One region of the Pelosinus fermentans DSM 17108 genome, then DNA from elsewhere that is predicted to be linked to it. Evidence: riboswitches for the same ligand, from Rfam matches in the RefSeq annotation. Region 1 holds a riboswitch; the other holds the start of a gene.
What was found. Region 1 has a riboswitch for glycine ahead of gcvT (glycine cleavage system aminomethyltransferase GcvT). Riboswitches for the same ligand answer to the same signal wherever they lie in the genome.

Region 1 (15,801 bases):
TAAGATTCACCGCCTATACCGCTCTCCGTTATCGCTTGCTCAACTTCCCTTCTAGTGAGCGGCCGGGGATAATTATACATTATTCCGCCAGGCCGTTCATTATAGTAAGGTCGATTGCAGTCAGCGCAGCCGGTGGTTTCAAAAGCCTTTCCATCGGCCAGCATCTTAGCTAAATCTGAAACGTTGTAACTGCTAATTTTTCCGTTGGCAAAGCGGATTGCACTGCGGCAATAGCCCTTACGCATAAGATAATGAGCAATTTGCACCCGCCGGTAGTGAGAGACGGAAGGGGGCCTCTTGTCAGCCATAGCCGTACCTGGTATCGGCGTAAAAGCAAATAACCCTACAGTGATTCCGAGTTCAATACAATCAGCGATAAAATTCACCGCTTCTTCTTCCGTCTCACCAAGTCCGACGATCAGGTGCGTCGTTAGAACTCCCGGAAAAGTACCGGCACACTCTTGTAACAGACGGATTCTTTCTTCCCAGTCTGGACCTTTAACACGTTGATAGATCTCCGAAGTGGCAGCATCCATTGCAATACAAATTCTTTCTGCTCCTGCTGCAATCATTTCGGCGGCCTGCCCGGTGTCCGCAATATGATTTGACACGCAGATAGGCTTAGCACCATCAGCACTTAATTTTCGTACTGCTTCTAACGTAGCATCCCAGCTATTTTCGCTGTTAACAACCTGGAGGCAGACTCTTTTTAGATTTCCTTTCGAATAGGCTGAGGAAATACCTGATGTAATTTCATTCGCATCAAAGGCAGGCCATGTTACTCTAGATAAAAGATCTCCTCTTGCAGTGCTGCTCTGAGACTGGGAACAAAAGCTGCAGTTGTTGCGACATTTTTCCCCCAGCATAATATAGGCGGTATTGGGAAGCGCTTCACTTTTGATTCGTTTTTTACCAATTACACTGGCTGTTCCCGCAGATAACTTCCATAACGTCATAATACACAGCACTCCTCTCGCCGCTCTATCGTCAATCCGAGATTTTGAGCCAACCGTACCGCTCCTGAAACCGGATTTACAATACCGTTGATCCCTAAGCGAACTGCCCATAAGTCTAATTCCTGACGATAAGCACCTCCTGGCCGCATGCATCCAAGATGAATCGGCAGCGCGGGAAGCTCTCTTCTCGCGCTGGCCAGTATGTTTAATACATCTTCAATAGAAGGGGGCTTGCAATCGGCAAAACGTGTCCCCTTCGTTGGAGTAAATACAATAAAAGTAATCCCGTCTACGCCAAGTGCTTTCAGGTGCCTGATCGCTTCGTATTCACCTCTAATCTCGCCGCCATGAAGTCCAATGCATATATGGGGAATCACAGAACAACTTTTCTTAAGTTTCTGATAGCATGCAACATAATCTGAAACGGTACGATCAATTCCTAAAACTTCTTTTATCGTTGCATCATCCCCGATAAAATCAAAAGAAACTTTGTCCGCTACCTTAGCTATTTCCTGGATGTCTTCCTCGTCAACCAGACCAACATGTACGTTATACTTCATATTTTGTTTCATTGCCGCAATTTGGGCTATATGCTCAGCGATGGGAACCTTGCCTTCGGCTGTACACCCGCCGCTGATTAAAAGGCTGCGTGCTGTAAGTCCATTCCCCTCCGGACCCTCCGGAATATCTTTAAGTGCCTTCATCCCCTTTAAATAGTGACCTCCGCAATGTGCGCAGTTTAACTCGCATTTGCCTCCTGTAACACTTACAGCTTTGGTTTCATTTGGATATGAAAATTTAATATTTGACTGAAAATTTTTCTGCCTGATCCGCCACCCCTCTTGGGCCAGCAAATCTAAGGTTTCCATCTTACTACCGGTTTCCGTGCCGCCGCAGTTTCATCAAGCCTTCCCACAACGGTGTCGTGGGGAGCATTAAGAATTTGCGTTACGTCAGTTCTCGCTTCTTTCGCTATTTCCCGCATAGCCTTAATAAAACCATCCAGCGTTTCTTTGCTTTCCGTCTCGGTAGGTTCAATCATGATCGCTTCCTCTACGATAAGCGGAAAGTAAATGGTTGGCGGGTGATACCCATAATCCAATAGTCGTTTTGCAATATCCAGCGTCTTTACTCCAAACTGCTTTTGATTTTTAGAGGTGATTATGCATTCATGCATGCTATACCGGTCAAAGGGAGCATAGTAGTCTTCTCTTAATTGACTCAAACAATAATTTGCATTTAGAACGGCATCTTCACTTGCTTGCCGAAGTCCATCTGGTCCCATCGTCCGGATATAGGCATAGGCCCTAACAATCACTCCAAAATTACCGTAAAAAGAATGCATTCTTCCAATGGAGAGCGGTCGATCATATTCCAGATCGTATTTCTTCCCATTGTAGGTTACTATGGGAACAGGTAAAAATGGAATTAACTCTTGTTTTACACCGACAGGTCCGGAGCCAGGTCCGCCGCCGCCGTGAGGCGTGGAAAACGTCTTATGGAGGTTAATATGCACTACATCAAATCCCATATCGCCAGGACGCACAATCCCCATTACTGCGTTCGTATTAGCCCCGTCGTAATATAACAGTCCTCCGGCAGCATGAACGATTTGGGCAATTTCTTTGATGTTTTTTTCGAACAACCCTAACGTACTCGGGTTAGTAAGCATAAATGCCGCAGTATCCAAACCCACAGCAGCTTTTAGCGCATCCAGGTTAATTGAGCCGTCATCATTGGACTTAATTTCAACGATTTCCAGCCCACAAACAGTTGCGGTAGCCGGATTTGTACCATGAGCAGAGTCAGGAACAATCACCTTAGTTCTTACTTCCCCCCGCGAGCGATGATACTGCCTGATGAGTTTTAATCCTGTCAACTCACCATGGGCACCCGCCACCGGCTGCATTGTAACCGCATCCATTCCGGCAATTTCTGCTAAATATTGTTCCATTTGATATAGAAGTTCTAACGCGCCTTGGATTGACTCAACATCCTGCAAAGGATGAATATCTGCAAAGCCCGGATACCGGCAAACATCTTCATTCACTTTAGGATTATACTTCATCGTACATGAACCAAGAGGGTAGAATCCCGAGTCAACACCAAAGTTTCGCCTCGAAAGAGCGGTATAATGCCTTATTAAATCAGGTTGGCTTACTTCCGGAAGTTGGGCGTATTTGGATCTCAAAAGATCAGATGGTACAAGTGTTTCCATCTCATAGGCGGGAACGTCACTTTTAGGCAAATCTAAGGCGAAACGCCCAGGTTTGCTTATTTCGAATATAGTCGATTGTTTTGTTTTCATAACACTTCCCCCATTTCACGAACCAACCAGTCTATCTCTTCTTTGGTACGTTTTTCAGTAACGCAGATGAGCATGCAGTTTTCAAGTTCGGGATAGTATTTACCAAGGTCTAGTCCCCCTAAGATTTTTTTAGCCAACAATTTTTTATTGATATCGGAAACTGGTTTGTTTAGTCTGACAGTGAATTCTTTAAAAAATGCTCCCGAGAATACCGGTTCACATCCTTTTAAACTTGTCAGTGAACGATATGCATAATGGGCTTTTTGAATGCATTGTGCTGCAACCTCCCGTAAACCTGCTTTGCCCAAAGTACTCATGTAAACGGCAGATGTCAAAGCACAAAGTGCTTCGTTGGAACAAATATTTGAAGTTGCCTTTTCGCGGCGAATATGTTGTTCACGAGCTTGAAGCGTCAGTACAAAGCCACGATTGCCTCTATTGTCCACAGTCTGACCGACAATTCGACCGGGCATTTTTCTCATGAGCTTTTCCGTTGTTGCAAAGAAACCGAGATACGGACCGCCAAAAGATATTGGAATTCCCAAGCCTTGGCCTTCCCCAACTACAATATCTGCACCTAGCGCACCGGGAGATTCCAGAAGCCCCATAGAAATAGGGTCAACGACAGCAATCAGATATGCTCCCTTAGCGTGGGCAATTTCTGCGATGCTTTTCAAATCCTCAATGCAGCCAAAAAAATTGGAAAATTGCACGACAACAGCCGCTGTCGAATCATCTATCAGCTGGGGTATCTTGTTTAAATCAGTCAAACCATCGCTATATGGTGCCAATTTAAGCTCGATCTTTTTATCCTTGGCATAGGTCAGAAATGTCTCCCGATAATGGGGATGGACAGTCTCGGCCATTACAATTGCCGTTTTCTTAGAACTGGCACACGCCATCATAGCGGCTTCAGCAACGGCAGTACCGCCATCATACATGGAGGCATTGGCCACTTCCATGCCTGTAATCTCGCAGATCATTGACTGGTATTCCCATAACGCCTGCAAGTAGCCCTGGGAAATCTCCGGCTGATATTGCGTGTAGGCAGTGTAAAATTCAGAGCGTCCAATGATATGATGAACTACACTGGGAATATAATGGTCATAAGCTCCTGCACCTAGAAAGCAGGTTAATTCCTGAAGATTGGCATTCGCTTTTGCCAGTGCTTTGAGATGTTTAACTAAGCCCTGTTCAGGCAGGGCTGGCGGCAAATTTAATGTCCTGGTCATTCGCAAATCAGCTGGTACGTCTTCAAATAATTTTTCCACTGAATCAACGCCAACAGCATCTAGCATCTCACGTCTATCAGCTTTTGTATGAGGAAGATAACTCCAAGCCATTTCTAGTGTCCTCCCTCCGCCGCCAACTGAGCATATGCATCGCTATCTAAAAGATCATCTAATTCACTGCTGTCAGACATTTCAATAACAACGATCCAACCTTCACCATAAGGTTCTTGATTGATCAGGTCGGGAGAATCCGTAAGTGCTTGGTTCACTTTTACAATTTTTCCGGAAACCGGAGCATAAATATCCGATACTGCTTTTACTGACTCAATGACAGAAAAGCTATCGCCCACTTTCACTGTACTTAACTCATCTGGCAATTCTACAAATACAACATCACCTAACTGTGATTGAGCAAAATCAGTTACCCCAATAATAGCAACGTTACCTTCTACCTTGACCCATTCGTGATCTTTGGAGTACTTTAGTTCTTTTGGAATATTCATTATTACTTCCCCTCTCTTTTATAAAATGGTTTGGAAATGACTTGGGCGGATACATTCTTGCCGCGAATTTCAATATCTATTTTTTGTCCAACCTTTGCATATTCAGCTTGAATTATACCCAAACCAAGGTTTTTATCAAGGGATGGAGCGTAAGTTCCTGTCGTTACCACTCCAACATAGCTGCCCTCTACTAAAATCGGATATTCAGCCCGTGCTACTCCACGGTCAATCATCTCAAAACCAACTATTCTGCGTTTTGGTCCATTGGTTTTCTGTTCCTGCAGCGTTCCTTGTCCGTTAAATTCCCCCTTATCAAGCTTTACAAATATTCCGAGTCCTGCCTCAATGGGCGAAATATCGGCCGAAAGTTCGTGCCCATATAAAGGAAAACAAACTTCAAATCTCAATGTGTCACGACAACCTAAACCAGCGGGAAGCAATCCAAGGGGGCGCCCGACTTCCATGATTGTATCCCATAAATATGTAGCATCATCCGGGCAGCAGTAAATTTCAAATCCATCTTCTCCCGTATATCCAGTTCGCGATAACAATACTTTTTTGCCAGCAATATCGATTTCAGGCATAAACCAGTAATATTTTAGTTCGGAAAGCGGTGCATCAGTCAATTTCGATACAATCGTCTCTGATAATGGTCCTTGCAGGGCGATCTGGGCTGTTTCATTAGAAATATTGGTAAGATTAACGTCAAATTCTTCGGCATTCTCCCGCATCCAATTCCAATCTTTTTCAATGTTTGCCGCATTAATAACCAGGAGATAATGATCAGCATCCTTTTTGTAAACTAATAGATCGTCTACGGTTCCCCCATGCTTATAGCACATGGGTGTGTAGAGTATTTGATTTCTTTCCAGTTTGGAGACATCGTTGGTTACTAACCTTTGCAGAAAGGCTAGTGCATCTGGTCCATTAACTACTACTTCTCCCATATGGGATACGTCAAATACTCCTGCTTTTGTTCTGACGGTCTGATGTTCATTCTTGATTCCAGTGTACTGGACCGGGAGAGACCAACCGCCAAACTCAACAATTCTGCCACCATACCGCAAATGCGTCTCATAAAGCGGTGTCTGTTTTACTGTCATGAAAACCACTCCAATCTTTCTTTAATACATTAAAAAGGACAGAGAACAAGAGTGAAGACTCACTCTTGTTCTCTGTCCTTTTACCTGAGAGATTCGCCCGCAGCGGGGCTCCCCATCGGCGACACTTTCAGTTACGAAGTGTACTCTCCAGAGTTCGGTCCAGTTACGGTTTTTTTACCTGAGAGTTTGAACAAAGCTTTGCTCCTTCGGTGACGCTAGTTAAGCGTTCTCTCCCGCAACCATCATTCCGTATGTAGTTAATCCCAAACCGAAAAAGACAGAAACCAACGTAGTTGGCCTCTGTCTTATTTACCTCCAGAGAATCCCGAATATCTCGGTTACTCTTTGGGTGCCGCATAGCGATCTTTCCAGAGTTCCATTAGAATACGGTCCTTTTGCCTGAGAGTTTATTGCCTTTGCTCCTTCGGCGCCTGAAATCAGATCTCTCCCGCATCCCTCACATGGAATATTATTAAGTTTGTGAATAATTCGAATTTTCAATGTTATGGTTTTTAGTATATAGGATTGCTCTTAACCTGTCAACACTTGTGTTTAATTTGTGAGGATCGATCATTTCCGTCTGCAATTCTATTTTATTAAGCTTTTAATCAAATTATGCCACTCTTTTATAACCACCTCTGGGACATAGGGACAGGTTCCTTGTCCCACAATCATTCTTTTCTAGGAAGTTCCTGTAAAAAAGAAGCCACGAAATTCACGGCTTCTAACCAATCGGGTTGGATATGACATTCTCTGTATCTTTGAATTTTCCAGTCAAGACACGATCTTTAGGTTTAGTGGAATTTACTATTAAAATAAGACTTTATGTAAAGCACTGTGAGGTGCTGGCAATACGAGTTGATCGACTAAAAATCCGCTGTCATGTATGGCATTGCTGCCAGCCTTAACGGCAGCAGTTACCGCTCCTACATCGCCAGTTAATGTCACCATAGCTTTGCCGCCCATTCCTCTTGCCAGGCGGACTTCGATCAATTCTACATTGGAAGCTTTTACTGCCGTATCTGCTGCAATAATCGCAGACGCTACAGAATAGCTTTCAATTACCCCCAGAGATCTTACTTCTTTGACTTCGGTACAGCCTGACAATGCTGGGAAAATACTGTCATGCAAATTAGGAAGTATAAATTCATCCACAACATTTTCAGCGCCGCTTACTGCCGTTCCGCTTTTGACTGCGCTTTGGACAGCTCCCACATCACCTGCAACCATGACAACATACTTGCCAGGGCACATGGCTTGTGCCATGAGGATCTCTACATTAGCTGCCTTTAGCATGGCATCTGCTGCTAAAAGACCTCTGGTAATATTCTTTAATTCTAATAAACCAATAGCACGCTTCATCTTATGTCCCCCCTGTTATCCTAAACCGCCCGAATACCAATACGAGTGTCTACTCTACAGATCTCTCCTGATATACTGGCATGTAAATTAGCTCCTACCGCTGCACCTTCAGGTATAGTTCCAATTAAATCACCTTTTTTAACTATATCTCCTACTTTAACAATTGGTAAAGCTGGCGCTCCAATATGCTGAGAGAGAGGCAACGTAACTTCTTTTGCAATCACTTCGTTTGCACTCAATGGTGCTTTTACATCATATTGAGCAATACCGAGACGGGCTGTCAAACGTTTGGTAGGAATTAAACGATTTATACGGGTTGACAGAGCCTGCTGTGGTTTATTGTTATGAGGATTCTTTATCCCGGCTTTTCCCAATTGCTTTTTCAATTCTGCATTCACTCTGCGGGGAGATAAACCCATGGAACAGCCAAAGGTATCACATGCACCACATTCTGAACACAGCAAAGCACGAGAAAAAATAGCCGACTCACCTATCTGCCCTTTACCAATCGCCTGCATGATACGATGAGGTTCCAAACTATGACCTAACAGGTGGCGCGGGCAAACATCAGTACAGGCCAAACAATTACAGCATACTGCCTTCGCCCGATTGGCAATCATCTGCCATGTTGTATTTTTTTGTGTAATTAAGGAATGATCCACAGGTAAAACCAAGATACCTCCTGTAGTTTTGGTAACGGGTGCATCTGAGGTAATTAATTTGCCCATCATCGGACCACCGTCAATGATCGCATAAGGATTCACAAGTGCTCCTCCTGCCAGAGCAATCAGTTCCTGTACTTTCATACCAATGGGTACTTTTAATGTGATTGGTTTCGCCACAGCACCGCCAACTGTAACATATTTATCCGTTACGCCTTGGCCTTTTAAAGCGTCTGCAATATTGATTAGGGTCTCAACATTCGCCACGACCACTCCTACGTGGAGAGGTATACCGCCTTCAGGTACAATTCGGCCCGTGACTTCATGAACAAGTACTTGTTCATCCCCAGCTGGATAAATATCAGGTAAAAAAAACAATTCAATTTCCTGATCATCTATCTCTTTTATAGCAGTCTGGAGGTTTTTCGTGGCTTCTTCGTACTTACGTTTTAGGCCAATATAACCGCGTTTTGCCCCAGTGGCCAGCATCACTGTTTTCAAGCCTAAAACCATCTTTGTACTTTCTGCTGCCATGATATGCTGATGAGCTCTTAATAAGGGTTCGCATTCCGCACCATTAACAATCACAAATTCAACAGCAGCGTTGATTTTAACATGGGTAGGGAAACCAGCTCCGCCAGCACCCACTACACCTGCTGCTTTTACCGCGGCGACAATCTCGTCACGCATTTTCTATCAGCTCCCAAACTTTCATCTATCCACTGACTAAATCGCTCTAAGACTCCCAATTATACAATTGGAAGCACTAGAGCGACTAAGCCTGAAGGATAAGTACAACCCAGATTCAGATGAAGTAAAGACTCCATCTGAATCAAGAATTTTCCAAATTAGACAATGGAGAAAGCATCAACGAGAACGCATCGTCTTTGCCGGGTAAAGCTGCGTGGTGAGGTTATTCCTTCACCCGTTGGACCAGCAAGAGTAAAGCTGGTAAAGCCTTCTCCGCCCACTCCAATTCCTGCATAGGAAGGAGCATTCTTGACAAAAATGGTCGTTTCAACCGCTCTGGCAAATCGGGTTAAGTGATCAACGTTTTTAGAGTGCATCGCTGCTGTATGACGATTGCCATGCTCTACTCTTACAGCCACTTCAATGGCTTCATCAATGTCTTTTACCTGCACTACTGGTAATACTGGCATCATTAGCTCTTCAATAACAAAAGGATGATCTGCTGGTGTTTCGCATAGAACGACTCGCACACTATCCGGTACATCAATACCAATTTTACTTAGTAGATACTTTGCATCTTTACCAACATAATCTTTATTAATACCATAGCTTCTTTTCGGCTTATCGGTGCAGCCTTCTGCTATCTTTTCTTCCTGCACTGTCATGATAACGTCAAGCAGGCGATCAATATTGGATCCTGAAATCAGATATGCACCATATTTTTGCATGTAGGTAATCAATCGATCTGCAATCGATCCTATGGCAATTACTTCTTTTTCTGCGATACAAGGCAAGTTATTATCAAAGGAGCATCCTGCAACAATATCCCGAGCTGCCTTTTCAATATCTGCAGTTTCATCTACGATGACAGGAGGATTGCCAGCCCCTGCACCAATGGCTTTCTTACCAGAAGATAAGACTGCCTTAACGACTCCAGGACCACCTGTTGCTACTAACATATTGATTCCTGGATGTTTCATCATTTCATTAGCTGCCTTGATGGAAGGATTCGCCACTGAAGTTAATAGGTTATTTGGACCACCAGCTTTAACAATGGCTTGATTCAACAGTGTGATGATCTTCATGGATGTATTTTTTGCAGTAGGATGCGGGCTGAAGAATACAGTATTCCCTGCTGCAATCATGCCAATTCCATTGCAGATAACCGTTTCTGTTGGATTTGTGGTAGGGGTAATGGCACCAATGACACCATAAGGTCCCATTTCAATTAATGTTAAACCGTTGTCGCCGCTCCAAGCCTGGGTAGTTAAATCTTCTGTGCCAGGTGTTTTAAGAGCAGCTACCTGATTCTTGATAATTTTATCAGATACTCTTCCCATACCGGATTCGTCTACAGCCATTTGCGCCAGAATTGTGGCATTTTCATAGGCTACATCCCGCATTGCTTTGATGAGTACTTCTCTTTTTTCTAAAGATAGAGTCTTTAACTCCTGATATGCTTTGCGGGCTGCAGCCACGGCTTCATCAACCGTTTCAAAAATTCCGTCACCATAACCAGCTGGAGCTGCCTTTGCTCCGGTTTGCATTTTTGTTAAAATTTCTAATGTTATTTTCTCAATTAAAGCTTGATCAATACTCATATAATCTCCTCCTACTAGTACCATCTACTATCTACTACTTAATAAGCAGCTAGAGCGGCCCTAGCAACTGTTATGTCTTCCTCAACTGTACCGCCGCTTACACCTAACCCGCCAATTACATTTCCTCCATCAACAAGAGGAAATCCACCGCCAAAAGTGATAAATCTACCATTATTTGATGTATTTAAACCAAAGAGTGGCTGTCCTGGCGCTACCACAGAAGCAACTTCTTCTGTAGACATTTTTAAGGCAAGAGCAGTGTAGGCTTTATCAAGGGCTATCGAAATACTTCCAAGCAGGGCACCATCCATACGATGCTGTGCTACCAGATTTCCCCCTGCATCGACTACCGCAATTACCATGGGTACTCCTATTTCTGCTGCTTTTTGTTCCGCTGCTGCGATCAGTTGTTTTGCTTTTCCTAATACACTTACGTGTTCTTCTGCTTTATTCTGTGATTTTTCACCTTCCAATGCTGCTAATACCTTGCTCTTAACAGTCAGTATGATTTCTTCTTGTTCTACACATCGTGCTAAAACATACAAGAAATCGGAAAGGCGGTTTAAATATAAGGATACTGGTACAGTTACTTTTTCTTCTCTTTTCAGACGAATAACACAACGTTCTGCCCGCCGTACCATTGTTCGTGCCAGATCCAGTGCTGCACTGGCAGAACAAGTGCCAGGCGTTATAAAATAGTTTTGAGGAATGCGCTTTTGCTCTAACAGGTCAATCATCGACTCAAGTCCGGCAACATGTGCTTCTGTAATACGGTAGTCAGCAACTTCTAACGATTCCGTTGCCAAGTCTGCATTTAAGGCAATTAACTCTTTCTGAACAGAATCAAGCATGTTAACGGCCCAAGGTGAATGATGACTTAAAGACTTGCCTAAGCCCATAGCAGAAGTTGCTTCATCTACTGTTCCATAAGCCTCTACCCGTAAACTATCCTTATATACTCGCTGCTTACTCAGCAAGCTGGTTTGTCCTTCATCTCCCGTTTTTGTATATACTTTCATCATACACTACTCCTCGAGTAAAGCTGTATTTAACTCGATCTTATCATTTTGACTTTACCCCTGCACAAGTTCTACACCACATTCTCGGGCGACATCCCTAGCCAGTGGTGTTAGAATGGTCCCTTTGGGAACCGTGATACTCTTCGTACCATTTTGGGCAGCAGTCTGTATTGCGGCTGCATCCAGCACTGCCTTTTTATGAGCTGGCTTACCTACTGCCGGCTCCGCTGTATGATTCACTGCCATCTGCTCTTTTTGGCATAATCGTTTTTGACTGACTTTTGCGATGCTGTCCACAGGAACGAGTTCCATACCAAAGTCTGCTAATTTCTGCAGATTTCCCTGCAAGGCTTTTATAAGACCTGGGGATGAGTTGCCCATAGTATATTGTGCCCGCCAGCTGTCCAAAGGATCGGCAGCATTACATGCTGCAACTACCGGTTTTCCCATCATTAATCCTTGCAGAATCAGCGTTGAAACCATGGTATCGGATAAGGTATGGGCTACCTTTGCTGCTGTATTTTGAGTAAGTACAGGAATGATCACAATATCGGCTTCCCGCAATATCTTTCCTGGATACGGCGAATGGGCAGTAACAATGTCAATGTGACTGCCCAGTGCCTCTGTTACTCTTTCAATTCCCAAGATTTGTTCAGCAGATGCAGATAAAACTGCTGTTACCGCAAAACAAAGGCCCTGTAATTTTTTAATTTCGGCTAAACCTTGTTCAAATCCAATGGTTCCACCAGTGAAAATAATTAAAGCCTTATGTTGAGATGGAAGGGATTGTCCCTGGGTAATAACAGGATTTTGTTGCAATTGACGCAGAATTTCCTTTGTAACAAGCTGCACCATTTCTTCATTATCCATGTTACACCTCCCGGCATCGAGCTAAGGTTACCACGTCACCACTTTTTAGACCAGTGGCGTTTGCCTCATCCGTATCAATATGAAATTCCAAGCAAAAATCAGGCTTTACACGCACTAGCACATTCTTTAATATTGTCGATCTAGTTCCACTAGTCTCGACCCATACACGCTCTCCATCTGAAACACCAAAATGCCGAGCATCATCTGTATGCATGTGAATATGTCTGGTTGCACAGATCAAACCTTCTGATAAAGTAACTGAACCCTGAGTACCAACAATCGTTATACTTGCTGATTGTTCAATATCACCTGAATCACGTAAAGGCGGCACAACACCAAGACTAAATCCGTCAGTTCGGGATATTTCAGCTTGTGTTGTTTTGCGCACAGGTCCTAAAACCCGTACACCTCGAATGACACCTTTTGGTCCCACCATAGTGACCGTTTCCGCTGCAGCAAATTCACCCACTTGTTTTAGATCTTTTTGCCGCGTTAAGGTATGACCAGCACCAAACAATATTTCAATATGCTCAGCAGAGAGGTGGATGTGACGGTTCGATACTCCCACAGGAATGTCCATACTTCTTGGCTCTTGTGAGGTAGTCTTCTCCAGAGCCTGCATGACTTGTTTTACAACTTCATCCAATATATTTTTTTCCACTATCACACCTCAATCCACCTATTTTTCTACTTTTATTCAAAAACTGCTAAATCACTCTACTGCTTCCCTCTTTCGCAAGTGGAAGTATTAGTACAGCATCAACTCTAATTTATACTTACAGTTTTAGAGTTGATACTGTCCCAGTGCAGTTACGATTACCTGGAATTAAAACGTTCTAATGAATCGTAATTCTTTATAAAGATTCGTCAATTTTAGGAAGAATTTTCTCAATATCGGTATGAGGACGTGGAATGACATGAACTGAAATCAGTTCACCCACTCGTTGAGCTGCTGCAGCTCCTGTATCAGTAGCTGCTTTTACTGCTCCTACATCACCACGTACTAAAACAGTCACCAAACCAGATCCAATTTTTTCATAACCCACTAATATTACATTAGCCGCCTTAACCATTGCATCTGCAGCTTCTATTGCACCTACTAAACCTTTTGTTTCTACCATTCCTAAAGCTTCTCCGCGCATATTATTCCGCCTCCTTATTATTTCTATCATAATGAATACAAGTTATCTTAGGGTCACCCTTGACTCTAGGGCAAGCAGGATCGCCGCAAATGTTACAATAACCGGATACCTTTTTCGGTTGTTCTGCAACTGGCAATTGTTCACTCGGCGCTATCTTTTTTTTTTCTGCTGCTTCGATTTCCTCTTGTACTTCTAACTGCAGTTCATCTACTGCAACAATTTCTTTATCCTTCTGAATTTCTTCAGATTTTTCTTTTTCAACGACCGAATTCTTTTTTTCTTTGAATCCCACTGTATCCTTGGTTGTTACAATGCCGGACAACGTTTCATGGGGTCTAGGTATAATATGAGTAGCAAATACCTTATTGACCTTACTGCCAGCTGCTTTACCAGCTTGAACAGCAGCTGAAACTGCACCAACGTTGCCAGTCAATTTAATAACTACCATTCCGCCACCTTTTGTCATCTCATAACCAATTAACTGTACATTGGCTGCTTTCAGTGCCGCATCAGCGGCTTCCAATGCTGCAGCTAACCCAACGATTTCAATGAGACCTAAAGCGTTTTGGACCATGCTTTCACCTCCCCATGGCCTTGTGCACTTTCTTGAAGAACCTTTTGGACGATACGGTAGACTATCTGGTATAAGTCATCCCGATTTGTTTCATAGTTTTCATTTTTTGACGGTCTGTCTTTAAAGGGAATTCCTTTTACTAAACGTGCAGCATTATAGCCAAAATGCCGCCACTGGGCAGGACTTCCGGCTTCTTGTAAGGAAAAGAGCGGTTTTTGGGCAGGCAGCTTGACATAATGAATGCATAGGTCTTCCGATCCAATTCCGACTCCCACTCCCAGTTTTGACTTAGAAGCCCCTTCATAAGATAGTGCTGCAGCATTTGTTTCATTACTTTGCACCACAGTATAAGGTATTCCTTCTTCTTCCATTCCCGCTTGTACTTCGCGTAACTTCTCTTCACCGCCTGGGTGAGGAGCTAAATAGATGAGAATACAAGGTTTATTTTGATCTGGCAGCATAGCATCACGCCTCTCTGTCAAGATATGACAGTACCAGTCCAGTAGCTACTGCATTGCGTGAACCTTCGGAACCTCTAATATTTCCTCGTCCGCATACAATGCTATATTCAGCCAATGCATCGGTCACCATATCTCCTACTTCAAAATCCATGGCAGATCCTCCAACTAGTACAACAAACTCAATGTGGCGAATATTGCCTGTAGGTGCCACGCGGCTTAAAGACCGAATTGCATTTGTTACGAAAACACGTTTTTTAGCCTCCCGCCTTACGTGACGAATCTTATCCAAAGGATGAGAGCTGGGGATTGGGACCATTTCGCCATCTTTTAGAATTACCACGCGAGAAAAAACCTGTGGCGGAAGGTGCTGTTCATAAAAACGAACGGTTCCATCTTCCAGCCTGATATGATATAAACTTTCGACTTTAGCCAATGGATATTTTTTAATATCCTCTGCCAGATCGAAATCATTTAATCCCAGCTCAGAATTGATCAGCATAGTAACCATATCACCGGCACCAGCCAAATGGATGGACAATACACGTTCGTCCCTCGTAATAATTGCCGCATCTGTTGATCCGCCGCCCATATCAAGGATTGCCAAAGGCTTATCCGTACCGGGAGTTGTTAACGCTCCGCGAATCGCCATATTTGCCTCAACCCCTGCAATGACCACGTCTACACCCAAATTACTTCTCAATTGATTTGCAATTTGTTCCATAGGAAGGCGGCTTGTTTTTACCATAGCCGCTAAAGCCACAGCATTTTCCAGAGCAAATTCTCCTGCTAAACCGCCTTGTACTTTTTGCGGCACAAAGGTATCAACAGCCAGAATATCTTGTATTTTCATATCGCCAAGGTGCTGCTTGGTAAGCTCACTCATAACCTGGCGAACCCTTTCTAACATTCCACTTACATGAGTGCCGGCTTCGCCTTGCACATCAAGAACCGGCTGTACTCTTTCCACCGTTTCCATAATTTTTCCAGCCCCAGATTCAACATCAATATCAGCTTTACCCTTTGACCCAAAGATGGTAATAAATCCTGCAGGGATGGTTCGTGCTTTTACATCACCTTGGGGGGTGCGCACAACAACCGCTGAACGATTGCCAATTAAGGCACGAGCAATGGGTACCACCATCTTTGTATCGCCAGCTGATAATTCAAATACTGTGGCGATTCCGTAGGGGTTTGATAAGGTTCTAATGGTTTGTCCCGGCTCTGCCACTTCTACGGCGGCCAGCATCCCAATAGGAACCTTTTCAATCATTGTTACTTCATCCACTACGGGTATTATTTTCTGCAAACGATTTGCAAT
Region 2 (15,801 bases), 1.3 Mb from region 1:
CGGAGAATTTTACGGTCTAACTCCTGAAGAAAAACGGGAAGTCATTCAGGTTACCATGGATGAAGTAAAAGGCAGAGTTCCCGTTTATGCAGGAACGAATGGGATCACCACTCGGGAGAGTATCATGCTGACTCAATTAGCGGAAGAATGCAAAGTCGATGCCGTGTCGGTTTTAACACCGATGTTTGTTACTCCTAACCAGGAGCAGCTCTATAAACACTATAAAGACATTGCGGCAAGTACATCTCTTCCTGTGATACTCTACAACAATCCACCTAAAACAGGTGTGAATCTTGCACCTGCAACGGTAGCAAAGCTGGCTGAAATACCAAATATCGTGAGCATCAAGGATTCCAGTGGTGATTTGACCTTGACAGCAGAATATATCCGTTTGACCCAAGACAGAGAGGATTTCTCTGTACTTATGGGACGGGATACGTTGATCTATGGGGCACTTTTATATGGTGCTACCGGTTCCATAGCATCTTGTGCCAATGTGGCACCAAGACTGTGCGCTGACATTTATGAAAAATATATGGCTGGTGATTTAGCGGGAGCTTTAAAAGCGCAGTTTGCTCTGGCACCTCTTCGGATTGCCTTTTCCATTGGTACCTTCCCGGCGGTGATTAAAGAATCGCTTATTTTATTAGGTATTGAGGCAGGGCCGTGCATGGACCCCGCAGGTCCTATGACACATGAAGAACGAGCACAGCTTAGTAAGGTATTAATTGAGATGGGATTGTTGAAGTAATTCATAATCTTTTAAGGACAGATGAGTCTAAGAGCAGATTACGTTAATTTAAAAATAAAGGAGCAAAAGAAAATGAAGATTGGATTTATTGGACTTGGAATTATGGGAAAACCTATGAGCAAAAATTTACTGAAAGCTGGTTATGAACTGATTGTTGTGGATCGAAATCAAGCTGCGGTGGATGAAGTCGTAGCAGCAGGAGCCAAGAGCTCTGCCACTGCAAAAGCAGCAGCAGAGCAGGCAGATATTATCATCACCATGCTGCCAAACTCACCTCATGTAAAAGAAGTTGTTTTAGGTGAAAATGGTATACTTGAGGGAGCTAAGAAGGGGGCTACCTTCATTGATATGAGCTCCATTGCTCCTTTGGTAAGTCGTGAATTGGCAGCAAAACTTGCTGAGAAGGGAGTAGAAATGTTAGATGCTCCCGTAAGCGGCGGCGAACCTAAAGCGATTGAGGGTACCATGTCTGTGATGGTTGGCGGCAAGCAAGAAGTATTTGACGCATGCTATCCTGTAATGAAGGCCATGGCTGGATCTGTTGTACGGACCGGTGAAGTGGGTGCAGGAAACGTGACAAAACTTGCTAACCAGGTCATTGTTGCCCTAAATATTGCAGCAGTTTCAGAGGCATTGGTATTAGCCAGCAAAGCAGGGGTAGAACCGGATTTAGTATACCAGGCAATCCGCGGCGGTTTAGCTGGAAGTACGGTTCTAGATGCTAAGGCACCTCTTATGATGGACCGTAAATTTGATCCGGGATTTCGTATCAACCTTCATATTAAAGATTTAGCAAATGTATTGGAAACATCCCATGATATGGGTGTTCCGCTGCCTCTGACTGCAGCGGTTATGGAAATGATGCAGGCTCTTAAAGTAGATGGCATGGGGGATGGAGATCATGGCAGTTTAGTACGATACTACGAAAAGATGGCTAAAATTGAAGTGAAACGCTAACCAATGAAATGTGGCAGCCTCAATATAGGATTTAGGCTGCCCTTTTGAATAGTAGCGGAATTTATGAGTCGTAAAGGAAATACTACAAAAAATAAAAAAACAACGAACCGCGAAGATCACGAAGGAATACAAAGGACACGAAGGAGATATTATGGCTACTTCGCGTTCTTCATAGCTTTTGTTACTTCGCGGTTCAAAATGTTTTGTTTTTAGAACGTATAAGGTTTTCTTATTTCAGCATAGATAGATAGTAAATAGGAGAATAAACTATGGAAATTAAAAAAGGTGGAGTTGTATCAAAACTATTAGCGGATGTAGCGATTCCTAAAATGTTTCGTGCAAAACAAATATTCCCAAGGCCAATTATCATGCCAGAAGAAATACCGGGTATTATTTTTGCAGAATTATCGAAAGAAAAAATTAAAAGTTTAATCAAACCGGGAATGAATATAGCAATTACTGCAGGCAGCAGGGGTATTGCAAATGTAGATGTAATTACGAAGGGAATTGTAGATTTTGTAAAATCAAAAAATGCAAATCCTTTCATTGTTCCAGCTATGGGAAGTCACGGTGGAGCAACAGCAGAGGGACAGATTGAAATTTTAGCAGGATATAATATTACAGAAGAAACAATGGGATGTCCCATAAAATCCTGCATGGACACAGTTATACTGGGATATTCTGAATTAGGAAAGCCTGTGTATTTAGATAAAATAGCTTATGAATCAGACGGGATTATTGTTTCTTGCCGATTAAAACTTCATAATGCGTTTCGAGGTAAATACGAAAGCGGCCCTTGTAAAATGATGGTAGTTGGCTTAGGGAAGCAAGAAGGTGCGGAGAGTGTTCATAGTGATGGTATGGGAAAAATTGCAGAGAATTTACCTGCCAACGCGAAAGTCATTCTTGACAAAGCCCCTATTTTGTTAGCGATTTCTTGCATGGAAAATGCATATGATGAAACCTGTAAAATAGAAGCCATTCACAAAGATGATATTATGGCTAGAGAGCCAGAATTATTAAAATGGGCCCATACGAATATGCCGCAGCTTATTGTGGGAGAGGCAGATGTGCTCATTGTAGACGAGATTGGCAAAAATTATAGTGGCACTGGGGTAGATCCGAATATTACAGGAACATTTTCTACGGATTATGCAACAGGCGGCTTACAGGTTCAAAGAACTTGTATGTTAGATATCACAGACTGTTCTCATGGAAATGGATTAGGCACTGGTTTATCGAGTGCAATTACAAAGCGATTATTTGATAAGTTAGATCCTGAAAAAATGTATCCTAATTGCTTAACAAGTACTGTATTAAAGTCAGCAGGGATTCCGATCGTTGTAGCAACGGATAAAGAAGCCATTCAATTATGTATACGGACTTTAAATAATGTAGACAAGGAAAGGGCAAGGATTATTCGTATAGAAAATAGTCTTCATATTGGTCATATTATGCTATCTGAAGCTTATTATGAGGATGTTATTCATGGGAAATACGCAGGTCTAGAAGCTGAGGATGAGCCAAAATATATAGAATTTGACGAGGACGGAAATCTGATGACTTCTATCTTTCTGGACTAATAAAAATAAAGGAGGCGATCGGATTTAGAAATTCTTACAGAAATTGAATTGGCTAAGCGCTGTGAGATACCAACAACGTTAAAACAAATTGCAAATTTATCCAAGGAAGATCTGGAAAAGGCTGCCGAAGCTTCGGCTAAAGCTACCGCGATGGCTTGTATGGCTTTCCCGGTTTCTGCACAAATGGTCATAGATGCTATGGCACGAGTGGATCGCTTGGCTATTCAATCCTAGAGACCTTGTTTCAATAAGACCTTAAGACTCTTTACCCGTTCCTTTTCATAAAGAGGGACGGGTTTCATCTGCCTTTTTTACCCAATAAAAAATGGATTAGTTAGTGGCTTCATGAAAAGCAGGATTATTTCATATAATAATGAATTATAGTCAAGTATTGAATGAATTTCTTAATATACGAAATATGGAGTGAGGTACAATGACTGTCAACAAAGGATTATTAAATAATAGTATTACGAAGGCGATCACCATATTAAACTGCTTTTCTTATGAAAAACCTAGATTGCGTTTAAAAGATATTAGCGATATAACGGGAATCAATCAGCCGACTGCCTATCGTTTGCTAAATACACTAAAAGAGTTTAATTTCATAGAACAGCATGAAGGAAATTACTTATTAGGTAGGGGATTTCTAAAGTATGAGGGCATCGTTCTTAATTCTATGGAAATAAGACGTATTTGTCTTCCTTATCTTGAGGAGTTATCAAATAATCTAAAGCTAAATGTGAACCTTGCAGTACTTGATGGGAATGAAGTAATCTATGTTGCCAGAGCGGAAACTCCTTACTGTATGTACGGTTATTTTCATATTGGAATGCGGCGGCCCATTTATTGTACTGCTTTAGGGAAAGTTCTAGTTTGTAAATCTCCTGAAATTATCAGAGAGGTTTTTAAACGGGAAGTGAATCGATATACGTTGCATACCATCACTGATGAGGAGATTTTTGTCAAAGAAATTGAGAAAGTACGTTTGCAGGGATATGCAGTAGATTTAGAGGAGTGGAACAATGGAATTAACTGTATTGCGGCTCCCTTGTATGATGCTGCGGGGCAAGTCATTGCAGGTATTAGTATTTCAGGGCCGACAAGTGTGCAGCCGTTAGAGAAACTAATGGAGTATGTACCCATTTTGATTGAATATTCGAATCGGCTCTCTGCTAGGATGGGATCAAGGGGCGGCTGGTAAAGAGGGAGAATACTATATCTTTAGTTTAGATATTACTACATATTGAATATGACAAAATAATACAAAGCACTTGTTGAACTTTCAACAAGTGCTTTGTATTATTTTGTCTTGCACAGTGTATGGAATTCAATTTGTCGATAATATTACTTATATTTAGAAAAATTTAATTATTTTAAAAAATAGAAGGAATATTTACATATTGAATAGAATATCATTAAAAAAGAAATTATATTTCAATATATGAAATTAAATACATAAAAATGAAATATAAATAAGGCGGCTATTATCAATCGATAAAAAGAATAGTAACAATGGGGGGGATGATTATCGCAATAACAAATAGCAGAGTGAAACTTAGTTTTTAAATGAATAAACCATATTAGAGGAGGATATTATGAACAATTCTACTAAAAAGACCAATGTTCGCTGGTTAGTTGTAGCCGTCTTGTTTTTTATTACCGTAATCAATTATGCAGATCGTGCCACTATTTCACTTGCTGGTCCAGCCATAGCAAAAGAATTAAAAATGGATTCTATAGCAATGGGTTATATCTTTTCTGCCTTTGGTTGGGCATATGTTATTTTTCAATTGCCTGGAGGGTATTTTTTAGATCGATTTGGCTCAAAAAAGGTATATGCCTATAGTATTTTCTTCTGGTCTTTATTTACATTATTTCAAGGATTCGTTGGTTTTCTTGCTGGAGCCACTGCAATTATGACGCTTTTTGCTTTGCGGTTCATGGTTGGAGTTGCTGAGGCACCCTCTTTTCCAGCAAACAGCCGGATTGTTGCGGCCTGGTTTCCAGCGTCTGAGCGTGGTACTGCATCAGCTATTTTTAATTCGGCCCAGTATGCTGCTACTGTATTTTTCGCGCCGCTGATGGGATGGCTTATTCATAATTTTGGCTGGCATTATGTTTTTACGGTTATGGGCGTAATCGGCATCCTCTTCACATTGGTATGGAACAAGCTGATTCATAATCCTAAGGATCATCCGATGATTAATAAAGCTGAGATTGATTATATTGCACAAGGTGGCGGCTTGGTAGATATCGATCAATCAAAAAAAGATATTTGTACGCAGCAAGGAGCTGATATCCAGTGTGAAACAGGTCAAGCTAAAAAGGATAGCAGTCAAGGTGAAGGACCTAAGCTTCAATATATAAAAGAACTGCTAAAGAATCGTATGATGGTAGGCATCTACGTTGCCCAATATTGCATTAACGCCATTACCTACTTCTTTATTACTTGGTTCCCGGTTTACCTGGTACAGGCCCGGGGCATGACGATCCTCAAAGCCGGTTTTGCTGCATCTGTACCAGCGATATTTGGTTTTCTTGGTGGTATTTTAGGTGGACTTTTATCTGACTTCTTGTTGAAGAAGGGGTATTCCCTTACTGTTGCCAGAAAAGTGCCGATTGTACTGGGAATGCTATTATCCATGAGTATGCTTGCCTGCAACTATGTGGATGTCCATTGGATGATTATTGCGATCATGGGTTTAGCCTTTTTTGGTAAAGGACTTGGGGCGCTTGGATGGGCGGTTAACTCCGATACAGCGCCAAAACAAATTGCTGGTTTGAGTGGCGGGCTGTTAAACACCTGCGGTAATCTTTCTAGTATCACCACCCCAATTGCAATTGGCTATATTATTCAATCAACAGGATCTTTTAATGGTGCCCTTATCTATGTTGTACTCCATGCATTTATAGCCATTGTCAGCTATCTGTTTGTTGTTGGAGAAATTAAACGGGTTGAACTTAAATAAAAGGAGGCTTAATACATATGAATAATACAGTAAACGGCGGTACTTATTCAGGTACACCAATTATTACAGAAATGAAAGTCATACCCGTGGCCGGTTATGACAGTATGCTGCTGAATCTTTGCGGTGCACACGGTTCCTTTTTTACCCGAACCATCGTAATACTAAAAGACAACCTGGGACATACGGGTGTAGGTGAGGTTCCAGGGGGAGAAAGTATTCTTAGAACCTTAGAAAAAGCAGAGCAGCTTGTAGTAGGACAGTCAATAGGCTTATATAACAATATTCTCAACAATATACGTCAGCAGCTATTAGGAAAAAATACAGCAGGACCGCAATCTACAGTACATAAGGTAACCTCTGCTGCTGAAGAGGCTGTGCTAAAGCAACCCCATGAAATCAATTTACGTGCCGATAATGTTCTTACGGGAATCGAAGCTCCATTGCTTGATTTGCTGGGGCAGTTTCTAAATGTGCCAGCAGCATCACTGCTGGGGAGCGGGCAGCAGCGGGATGCTGTGAGAACCCTGGCTTACTTGTTTTACGTTGGTGACCGTACAAAAACGGATTTACCTTACCTTAGTAATCTTAATGAGAAAGATGATTGGCTGCGCTTGCGTCATGAAGCAGCGTTAACGCCTGAGGCCATTGTCAGACTCGCCGAAGCGACAACTGAGCGCTATGGAGTTAAAGATTTTAAACTAAAAGGCGGCGTGATGAGCGGTGACGAGGAAATGGAAGCTGTGGCTGCCCTTGCCAAACGTTTTCCTGAGGCACGCATCACTCTTGATCCCAATGGTGCCTGGTCATTAGATGAATCCATCCGTTTATGCAGGAATAAACACAATATAATGACATATGCAGAGGATCCTTGCGGCCCTGAGAATGGCTATTCTGGTCGGGAAATTATGGCTGAATTCAGACGTGCTACCGGTATGCCCACAGCGACTAATATGATTGCCACTGATTGGCGGCAATTGGGACACTCAGCGAATCTTCATGCTGTGGATATCGTCCTGGCCGACCCTCATTTCTGGACGATGCAGGGATCAGTACGTGTTGCACAGCTGTGCAATGAATGGGGATTGACATGGGGATCTCACTCTAATAATCATTTTGATATTTCCTTGGCTATGTTTACCCATGTAGCAGCTGCTGCTCCTGGTAATATTACCGCTATTGATACGCATTGGATCTGGCAGGAAGGTCAGGAACATCTAACGAAAGAACCGTTTCAAATTGCAAATGGATTGATTCAAGTACCGAAAAAACCAGGTCTTGGCGTAGAAGTGGATATGGGGCAAATCGAAAAAGCAAATCAACTGTACAATAAAATTGGTCAAGGTGCCCGTGATGATGCCATGGCGATGCAATATCTAATCCCTGGCTGGAAGTATGATCCTAAACGTCCTAGTATGGTACGCTAAATAAATTAAGGGTGGGGAAATAATGAAGCCAATTAAAAATAAAGCAGGATTTGCGCCAAGTGGAATCATTCCAGCGGTGATAACCCCTCTTACTGCAGAAGAAAAATTTAACGAAAAAGCCATGCGGAAGCTGGTCAATTATCTAATTAATGGTGGCGTTCATGGATTATTTATAACCGGGACAACCGGGGAATTTTATGGTCTAACTCCTGAAGAAAAGAGGGAAATCATTCAGGTTACCATGGATGAAGTACAAGGCAGAGTTCCCGTCTATGCGGGAACTAACGGAATCACCACTCGGGAGAGTATCATGCTGACTCAATTAGCGGAAGAATGTAAAGTGGATGCCGTATCAGTTTTAACACCGATGTTTGTTACTCCTAACCAAGAGCAGCTCTATAAACACTATAAAGATATTGCGGCAAGCACATCTCTTCCTGTCATACTCTATAACAATCCACCTAAAACAGGTGTGAATCTTGCGCCTGCCACAGTAGCAAAGCTGGCCGAAATACCAAATATCGTGAGCATCAAGGATTCCAGCGGTGATTTGACTTTGACCGCTGAATATATCCGTTTGACCCAAGGCAGAGAGGATTTCTCTGTTCTCATGGGAAGGGATACTCTGATCTATGGAGCACTTTTATATGGTGCTACTGGTTCCATTGCATCTTGCGCCAATGTGGCACCAAGACTGTGCGCGGACATCTATGAAAAATATATAGCAGGCGATCTAGAAGGATCACTCAAAGCTCAGTTTGCCTTAGCACCTTTGCGAATTGCCTTTTCGATTGGTACTTTTCCTGCTGTGATTAAAGAGTCACTTATCTTATTGGGGATTGAAGCCGGACCATGCATGGACCCAGCTGGGGCGATGACCCATAGTGAAAGAGAGCAGCTTTCTAAGGTGTTAATAGAGATGGGACTGTTAAAATAACGGATAGATTTAGGGATGGGATAGTCCGAAGATCGTAATGATAAGGAGTGATGTTATATGGATCAAAACAAGAAGGAAAACAGTTCGTCTGCGCCCATTATTACTGAAATGCAAGTGATTCCTGTTGCAGGCCACGATAGTATGCTCTTAAATCTCAGTGGTGCCCATAGTCCTTTTTTTACCCGGAATATCGTGATACTAAAAGACAATGCAGGTAACACAGGCGTTGGAGAGGTTCCAGGAGGGGAGCGCATTCGCCAGACATTAGAAGATGCGCGGGAGTTGGTCATTGGCAAATCGATTGGTGTTTACAACAATATTCTTAATACCGTGAGACAGAGTTTTGCAGACCGGGATTCTGCTGGACGAGGATTGCAAACTTTCGATTTGCGCATTGCCATTCATGTTGTCACGACCTTGGAAGCTGCACTACTGGATTTGGTGGGTAAATTTCTAGGCGTGCCCGTTGCCGCATTGCTTGGTCAAGGTCAGCAGCGCAAGGAAGTGGAAATGCTGGGGTATCTGTTCTACGTTGGCGACCGCACCAAAACCGATCTACCATATTTGAGTAATCAGGATGCAAAGAATGATTGGTACCGACTGCGCCATGAGGAGGCATTGACTCCGGAGGCTGTTGTCCGGCTGGCTGAAGCTACTCATGAGCTTTACGGTTTTAATGACTTTAAGCTAAAGGGCGGTGTGCTAAGCGGCGATCAAGAGATTGAAGCGGTTACGGCGTTGGCTGAGCGTTTCCCAAAAGCGCGTATTACCATTGATCCGAATGGTGCGTGGTCCTTGGACGAAGCAATTCGATTATGCAGCAATAAACATCACGTATTAGCTTATGCTGAAGATCCTTGTGGAGCTGAGAATGGGTATTCTGGGCGTGAAGTAATGGCTGAGTTTCGGAGGGCGACAGGGCTGCCGACTGCTACCAATATGATCGCTACTGATTGGCGTCAGATGGGGCATACTATTCAGTTACATTCGGTGGATATTCCTTTAGCTGATCCTCACTTCTGGACCATGCAAGGTTCAGTGCGAGTTGCCCAGATGTGTCATGAATGGGGATTAACCTGGGGCTCCCATTCGAATAATCACTTTGACATTTCTCTGGCAATGTTTACCCATGTGGGAGCCGCTGCGCCTGGAAAAATCGCAGCTCTAGATACTCACTGGATTTGGCAGGAAGGTCAGGAACGTTTGACTAAAGAGCCATTTAAAATAGTTGGTGGAATGGTAGCTGTTCCTGATAAGCCAGGTCTGGGAGTCGAAGTAGATATGGTGCAGATTGAGAAAGCACACAAACTCTATGTGGAGAATTGCTTAGGTGCACGGGATGATGCTATGGCGATGCAGTATCTGATTCCAAACTGGAAGTTTGATAATAAACGTCCTTGTCTGGTTCGCTAAGGAAAAGGTAAGAAGTAATACTGGTAACTTGTAATTTAAAAAAGCTGGAGGAGTCAAGAAAATGAGAATTGGATTTATTGGACTAGGAATCATGGGTAAGCCTATGAGTAAAAACTTACTTAAGGCTGGCTATGAACTGATTGTTGTAGATAGGAACCAACAGGCTGTTGATGAAGTGGTAGCCGCAGGAGCCAAGAGTGCAGCTACAGCTAAAGAAGCAGCCCAGCAGGCTGATATTATTATTACCATGCTGCCGAACTCACCACATGTAAAAGAAGTAGTTTTAGGAGAAAATGGTGTACTTGATGGGGCAAAACAAGGTACTGTTTTCATCGATATGAGTTCCATTGCTCCTTTGGTAAGTCGCGAATTAGCAGCAAAACTTGCTGAAAAAGGCGTGGAAATGTTAGATGCTCCCGTAAGCGGCGGCGAACCCAAAGCGATCGATGGTACCATGTCTGTAATGGTTGGCGGCAAGCAAGAAGTATTTGATACATGCTATCCTGTAATGAAGGCCATGGCTGGTTCTGTTGTACGGACCGGTGAAGTGGGTGCAGGAAACGTGACAAAACTTGCTAACCAGGTCATTGTTGCCCTAAATATTGCAGCAGTTTCAGAGGCATTGGTATTAGCCAGCAAAGCAGGGGTAGAACCGGATTTAGTGTACCAGGCAATCCGCGGCGGTTTAGCTGGAAGTACGGTTCTAGATGCCAAAGCACCTCTTATGATGGATCGTAAATTTGATCCGGGATTTCGTATCAACCTTCATATTAAAGATTTAGCGAACGTATTGGAAACATCCCATGATATGGGTGTTCCGCTGCCTCTGACTGCAGCGGTTATGGAAATGATGCAGGCTCTTAAAGTAGATGGCATGGGCGATGGGGATCATAGCAGTTTAGTAAAATATTACGAAAAGATGGCTAAAGTTGAAGTAAAACGCTAGGATTGCTTCGCTGACGCTCGCAATTGACAAAGGACGGGAAGAACGATTTAACCGCAGAGACGCAGAGGACGCTGAGGGGGATTTTTAACCTTATCTATCTTTTCTCTGTGTCCTCTGTGCCTCTGCGGTTCGGCATCTTTACTTCGTGTTCTTCTTTCTCTTCGCATCTTCGCGTTTCAAAAATGTTTTATTTCTCCCGTCTATTTCTGTGTTCTCTGCTCCTGGTGTGGTTCGATTTTGTTTTATATGTTCAGCCAGAATAGAATAAAAAGACAAAGATGCTGAAAAAACTTACTTATTTACTATTGAATTATTTGATGTGTTGTTTTATAATAATACTTACAGCAAATGTACTTGCTACAACTACATATGTTTTCCGGATGAAGTTTGCGGGAGAGTGGCTTAATAGCCCGCCGAAGGAGTAAAACTCTCAGGCACTCGGACCACCGAGTAGAACCGTAAATGGACGGGACTCTGGAGAGACTCTTATACAGGGCGCCGAAGGTGAAACACAGCAATTATATTGCTGACAAATCTCTCAGGCAAAAGGACAGAGACAAATTCGTAATATACGGGGATGATTTAGATCTCTTTATATTGTGATGCTGAAAACGCTTTTAGCGTATTCATTTGTTTATCCAGAGTCAAATCACTTAGTGATTTGACTCTTTGTTTTTTGCTGCTTATTTTTTCATTGATAAATAAGCAGCAAAAGAATCACTCTCACCTAGTCTGACGTGTCTTTGCCGTAGGAAGCATCCAGAGTGCATTAAAGGTGTATTTTGTGCAGTTACATGATTAAAAAGGGAGACGATGATATGAGAAAATCGGGTTTTAAACTTGTGGTGGTATCTCTAGTGGTTTTAGTATTAGCAGGAATGTTGACAGGTTGTGGTGATTCTGCTTCCAAGGATATTAAAATTGGTGTTTTGAATGAAATGACTGGCGGTAATGCTACCATGGGTACCTCATCTGCCAATGGTGCCAAAATGGCAATTAAAGAGGCCAATGAGAAAGGCGGTATTCTTGGAAAGCAAATTCAGGCTGTGATTGCTGATAATAAAAGTGAACCTTCTGAGTCAGCCAACGCGATGACCAAGCTTGCATCTCAGGATAAAGTTGTAGCAGTAACGGGTATTTTTGCGAGCTCTAACGCAATTGCCACCTCTAGTGTGGCAGAGGCGACTAAAGTTCCCTTTGTTGCTGTAGGTGCGACAAACCCTAAGGTAACAGTGGATGAAGCAAGTGGTAAAGTTAAAAATTATACTTTCCGCGTGTGTTTTATCGATCCCTTTCAAGGCACAGTGGGTGCCAATTTTGCGTTGAACACGCTGCATTTGAATAAGGCTGTCATATTAGTAGATAACAGCAGTGATTATAGCAAAGGATTATCTACCTTCTTCAAAGAGGCCTATATAAAAGGCGGCGGGAGTATTTTAGCGGAAGAAGCGTATTTGCAGAAAGATCAGGATTTCAAGACCATCTTAACCAAAATAAAAGCGATAAATGCTGAAATTATTTATATTCCCGGCTATTATGAAGAAGTAGGAAAAATTGTGAAGCAAGCCCGAGAAATTGGTATTACGGTGCCAATACTAGGGGGAGACGGCTGGGACTCACCAAAACTAGTGGAGGTTGGAACTAGCGCAGCACTAAATAATACCTATTTTACCAACCATTATTCGGTGGATGATACCAGTGCTACTTCGCAAGCTTTTGTAGAAGCATATAAAAAACAATATGGCCAAGTGCCGGATGCGATGGCTGTACTAGGCTATGATGCGGCAAATATCATTATTGATGCCATTAAACGCGCCAATAGCCTTGATCCAGAAAAAATTCGTGAAGCCTTGGCTGGGACAAAAGACTATCCAGCAATAACAGGGAGCACAACATTAAATGCTACTCATGATGCAGTAAAAAGTGTTGTAATTATTGAAATGAAAGATGGCAAACAAGTGTTTAAAGCAACTGTTAAACCTTAGTAAATCAATTTATTATAATTTCACCATCGTAATTTAAGATTGTCTAAGAACTGGAAAAAGATCATGCATTGATAGCATGGTCTTTTTTCAATTAAGGATGTATAAAAATAATTCTGCTTTTTTCACATTTCCTCTATTGGAGGCATACCATATATAAAAGATATAAAAGGAAGAAGTTTAATCGATTAAACTTTATATAGTATTTTCATAAGGAGGGATAGTGTGGAAGAGGATAGAAAATCAAAATATTGCGATGGCTGCTGTGATCTCATATTTGAAACATTGTCAGCCAATCGACCGCCTGCGATTGCTTTGTCATTTTGGCTGCAGGCCACCGCTACAGGTGAAATTTGTGGCAGAGGAAATGAAGGGCATATTCAAATAGCGGCCCAAGGTTTAATCCCCCTTGGCGTATATACGGTGTTCTTTGTTACGGATCGAGGTGTCTGGCCTGCGGCTCCTTTAGGAGTGGTGTATACTTCCGATGGTTTTGATCCCAATCGCTTAATTGTAAATAGTAATGGAACGCTGAGTTATTATGTTGCTCCACTGGATTATAATCCTCTGCGAGGGATTCCAACACCTAGCGGCTTGGCAAAGATTACAAGTGTCATCATTTCGTTTCATTCCAATCGCCTAACGAATGGAATCAGCTTAGGGCAGCCCAATCTGAATGTATTCACCCAGCTAACTGCTCCCATGTGCTCTACTCGTACTGAGTAAGAGAATGCTTGGGATAGTTATTCATAATAGAGTGCCCAGATACTATATAACAATGTTGTTATATAGTATCTGGGCACAATCTATTTTGTGATTATTGCTTGCTTTTTCTAAATAGAAAGGCATAAAATAGAAAGATAATGAATGAGTTTATAGCTCTGGCGGCACTGTAGTGTGTTTTGGGACAAGATTGCTGGCCAAGGTGATATTTTTTGTTAATAAAAATGTAAGGATGGTTAAAGAGAGGATATGTCAGATAAACAAAAAAAAGTATATGCTGTCAGGAAAGGACGCAAAGTTGGTTTATTTTATTCCTGGCCTCAGTGCCAGGAACAAATCAAAGGGTATTCGGGAGCTGAATATAAGAGTTTTAAAACAGAGGAAGAGGCAAGAGCATATGTAGCAGGAGGAGTAAAGGTCACAGTGCCGCCCTTGGTGATCGAGCAGCCTCCTGATGATATGATGCTTGCCTATGTTGACGGCAGTTACAATACTGCAACCAAAGAATATTCTGCTGGGGTCGTAATATTGTGGAAAGGAGCAGAGATTACGTTTAGTCAGAAAGACAATGATCCGGAACTTGCTGGTATGCGCAATGTAGCGGGAGAAACCATGGGTGCCAAAATTGCTATGACTTATGCGTTAGAGCAAGGGGTGCGCACCGTTGTTATTTATCATGATTACGAAGGAATCGAAAAATGGTGTACCAATGCATGGGAGGCCAAGCAGGAAGGAACTAAGAAATATAAACAATATTATGATCAGGTCGCAAAGCAGTTGGAGGTTGTATTCGTAAAGGTAAAAGCTCATTCCGGTGACAAATATAATGAACAGGCGGACCAACTAGCAAAGGCTGCGCTACAATTAATATAATGGAGGAATTACAATGAAGGATAATGGTATTGGCATGAAGCCAGGAAGGGATTTGGATATTGAAGTAGCAGTAAAGGTGATGGGTTTTATCTGGTTAAAACACCTGCTGCAATTTAGTGCAGAACTTGCTGTGAAATGGTTAGGGACAACAGCTGATGTGGAACAATCTGGTGGCGTATATGTCCCGTTAGTAAAAGAAAGCGAAATGGTGAGTTTGAAATTGCGAGAGAATTTTGATGAAGCTGTTCCGAACTATTCTACTGAAATAGACGCTGCCCAGCAGGTAGTAGAGCATATGAAGGGTTTGGGATATACATATATTTCTGAAAAGAAACTCGAGCAGGAGCAGAATCGATATTACGGCAGTTTTGTAAAAGACGGTAGAGATATTGCTGCCTCAATTGGTCATTCTTCAGAAGCAGAGGCCATAGTAAAAGCGGCGTTAGCAGCTTTAGCATAAGGCGCTTAATTCTAGAAAGTAAAGAGAACGTTAAACGCAGAGGGCACAGAGATCCGCAGAGAACACAGAGAACACAGAGAAATGCGTATTCTCTGCGTCATCGCGGTTAAAAAGGTTTAATTTTTAAAGAACGCGCAGCGCTTTTCTTATGGTGTATTTCAAGGGTGGTTAGGAGTTTATAGTTTATGATTATTTTTCACACAATTGAAAGTATCTTTAGCATTGTTTTAATGATTATTACAGGATATGTTCTTACAGGTAAAGGATGGTTTAATGAAGAGGCTTCTCAATTATTTTCCCGTATCATTACCAATGTAGCATTGCCTACTTATATGATATGGAATTTGATGAATACTTTTAATAAGGACGGGCTGCTGCATTTGGCGACTGGGTTAATTGTACCTTATTCTTCCATGTTGGTCTGTTATGCAGTTGGATATGCAGTGTCTAAGCTTTTGCGAGTAAAGTCTAACCGGCAGGGAACATTCAGATCCATGTTCTTTGTTTCAAATACTATTTTTATTGGTCTGCCAGTGAATTTGGCGTTGTTTGGCGAACAAAGTGTTCCTTATGTTTTGCTATATTATATTGCTAATACTTCTTTATTTTGGACTATTGGAGCAAGCGGCATTCGCAACGATGGTGCATCAGGTAAAGATAAGGTTTCTGCTATTGAGGTAATAAAAAAAGTGTTTTCTCCTCCTCTCTTAGGGTTCTTGCTGGCTATGGCCCTTATCTTATGTGATATCAGTTTGCCTCAATTTATTCTCGATACTTGTAAAT

Region 2: it holds a riboswitch for glycine, as region 1 does, so the genes downstream of both, FR7_RS22195 (ABC transporter substrate-binding protein) here and gcvT (glycine cleavage system aminomethyltransferase GcvT) in region 1, are expected to answer to the same signal.

What each region holds. Positions count from the first base shown of each region.
Region 1 is NZ_AKVN02000001.1:3,580,381-3,596,181, forward strand. Features, by position in the region: gene FR7_RS16605 (lipoate--protein ligase family protein) at 1-1, opposite strand, end outside; gene FR7_RS16610 (LipS2 family lipoyl synthase) at 1-956, opposite strand, end outside; gene FR7_RS16615 (LipS1 family lipoyl synthase) at 953-1,825, opposite strand; gene gcvPB (aminomethyl-transferring glycine dehydrogenase subunit GcvPB) at 1,813-3,264, opposite strand; gene gcvPA (aminomethyl-transferring glycine dehydrogenase subunit GcvPA) at 3,261-4,607, opposite strand; gene gcvH (glycine cleavage system protein GcvH) at 4,610-4,999, opposite strand; gene gcvT (glycine cleavage system aminomethyltransferase GcvT) at 5,002-6,102, opposite strand; glycine riboswitch at 6,173-6,255, opposite strand; glycine riboswitch at 6,259-6,348, opposite strand; glycine riboswitch at 6,480-6,563, opposite strand; gene FR7_RS16640 (BMC domain-containing protein) at 6,913-7,464, opposite strand; gene FR7_RS16645 (SLBB domain-containing protein) at 7,485-8,816, opposite strand; gene FR7_RS16650 (aldehyde dehydrogenase family protein) at 8,975-10,417, opposite strand; gene FR7_RS16655 (cob(I)yrinic acid a,c-diamide adenosyltransferase) at 10,456-11,439, opposite strand; gene FR7_RS16660 (flavoprotein) at 11,491-12,306, opposite strand; gene pduL (phosphate propanoyltransferase) at 12,308-12,973, opposite strand; gene eutM (ethanolamine utilization microcompartment protein EutM) at 13,161-13,448, opposite strand; gene FR7_RS24555 (BMC domain-containing protein) at 13,450-14,022, opposite strand; gene FR7_RS16680 (glycerol dehydratase reactivase beta/small subunit family protein) at 14,004-14,504, opposite strand; gene FR7_RS16685 (diol dehydratase reactivase subunit alpha) at 14,488-15,801, opposite strand, start outside.
Region 2 is NZ_AKVN02000001.1:4,839,496-4,855,296, reverse strand. Features, by position in the region: gene dapA (4-hydroxy-tetrahydrodipicolinate synthase) at 1-751, shown strand, start outside; gene garR (2-hydroxy-3-oxopropionate reductase) at 824-1,708, shown strand; gene FR7_RS22235 (nickel pincer cofactor-dependent isomerase, group 22) at 1,978-3,291, shown strand; gene FR7_RS22230 (hypothetical protein) at 3,340-3,525, shown strand; gene FR7_RS22225 (IclR family transcriptional regulator) at 3,725-4,492, shown strand; gene FR7_RS22220 (MFS transporter) at 4,887-6,260, shown strand; gene FR7_RS22215 (enolase C-terminal domain-like protein) at 6,278-7,684, shown strand; gene dapA (4-hydroxy-tetrahydrodipicolinate synthase) at 7,707-8,621, shown strand; gene gudD (glucarate dehydratase) at 8,679-10,034, shown strand; partial or broken gene garR (2-hydroxy-3-oxopropionate reductase) at 10,087-10,980, shown strand; glycine riboswitch at 11,361-11,436, shown strand; glycine riboswitch at 11,445-11,544, shown strand; gene FR7_RS22195 (ABC transporter substrate-binding protein) at 11,799-12,965, shown strand; gene FR7_RS22190 (hypothetical protein) at 13,188-13,688, shown strand; gene FR7_RS22185 (ribonuclease H1 domain-containing protein) at 13,935-14,558, shown strand; gene FR7_RS22180 (BC1872 family protein) at 14,572-15,018, shown strand; gene FR7_RS22175 (AEC family transporter) at 15,204-15,801, shown strand, end outside.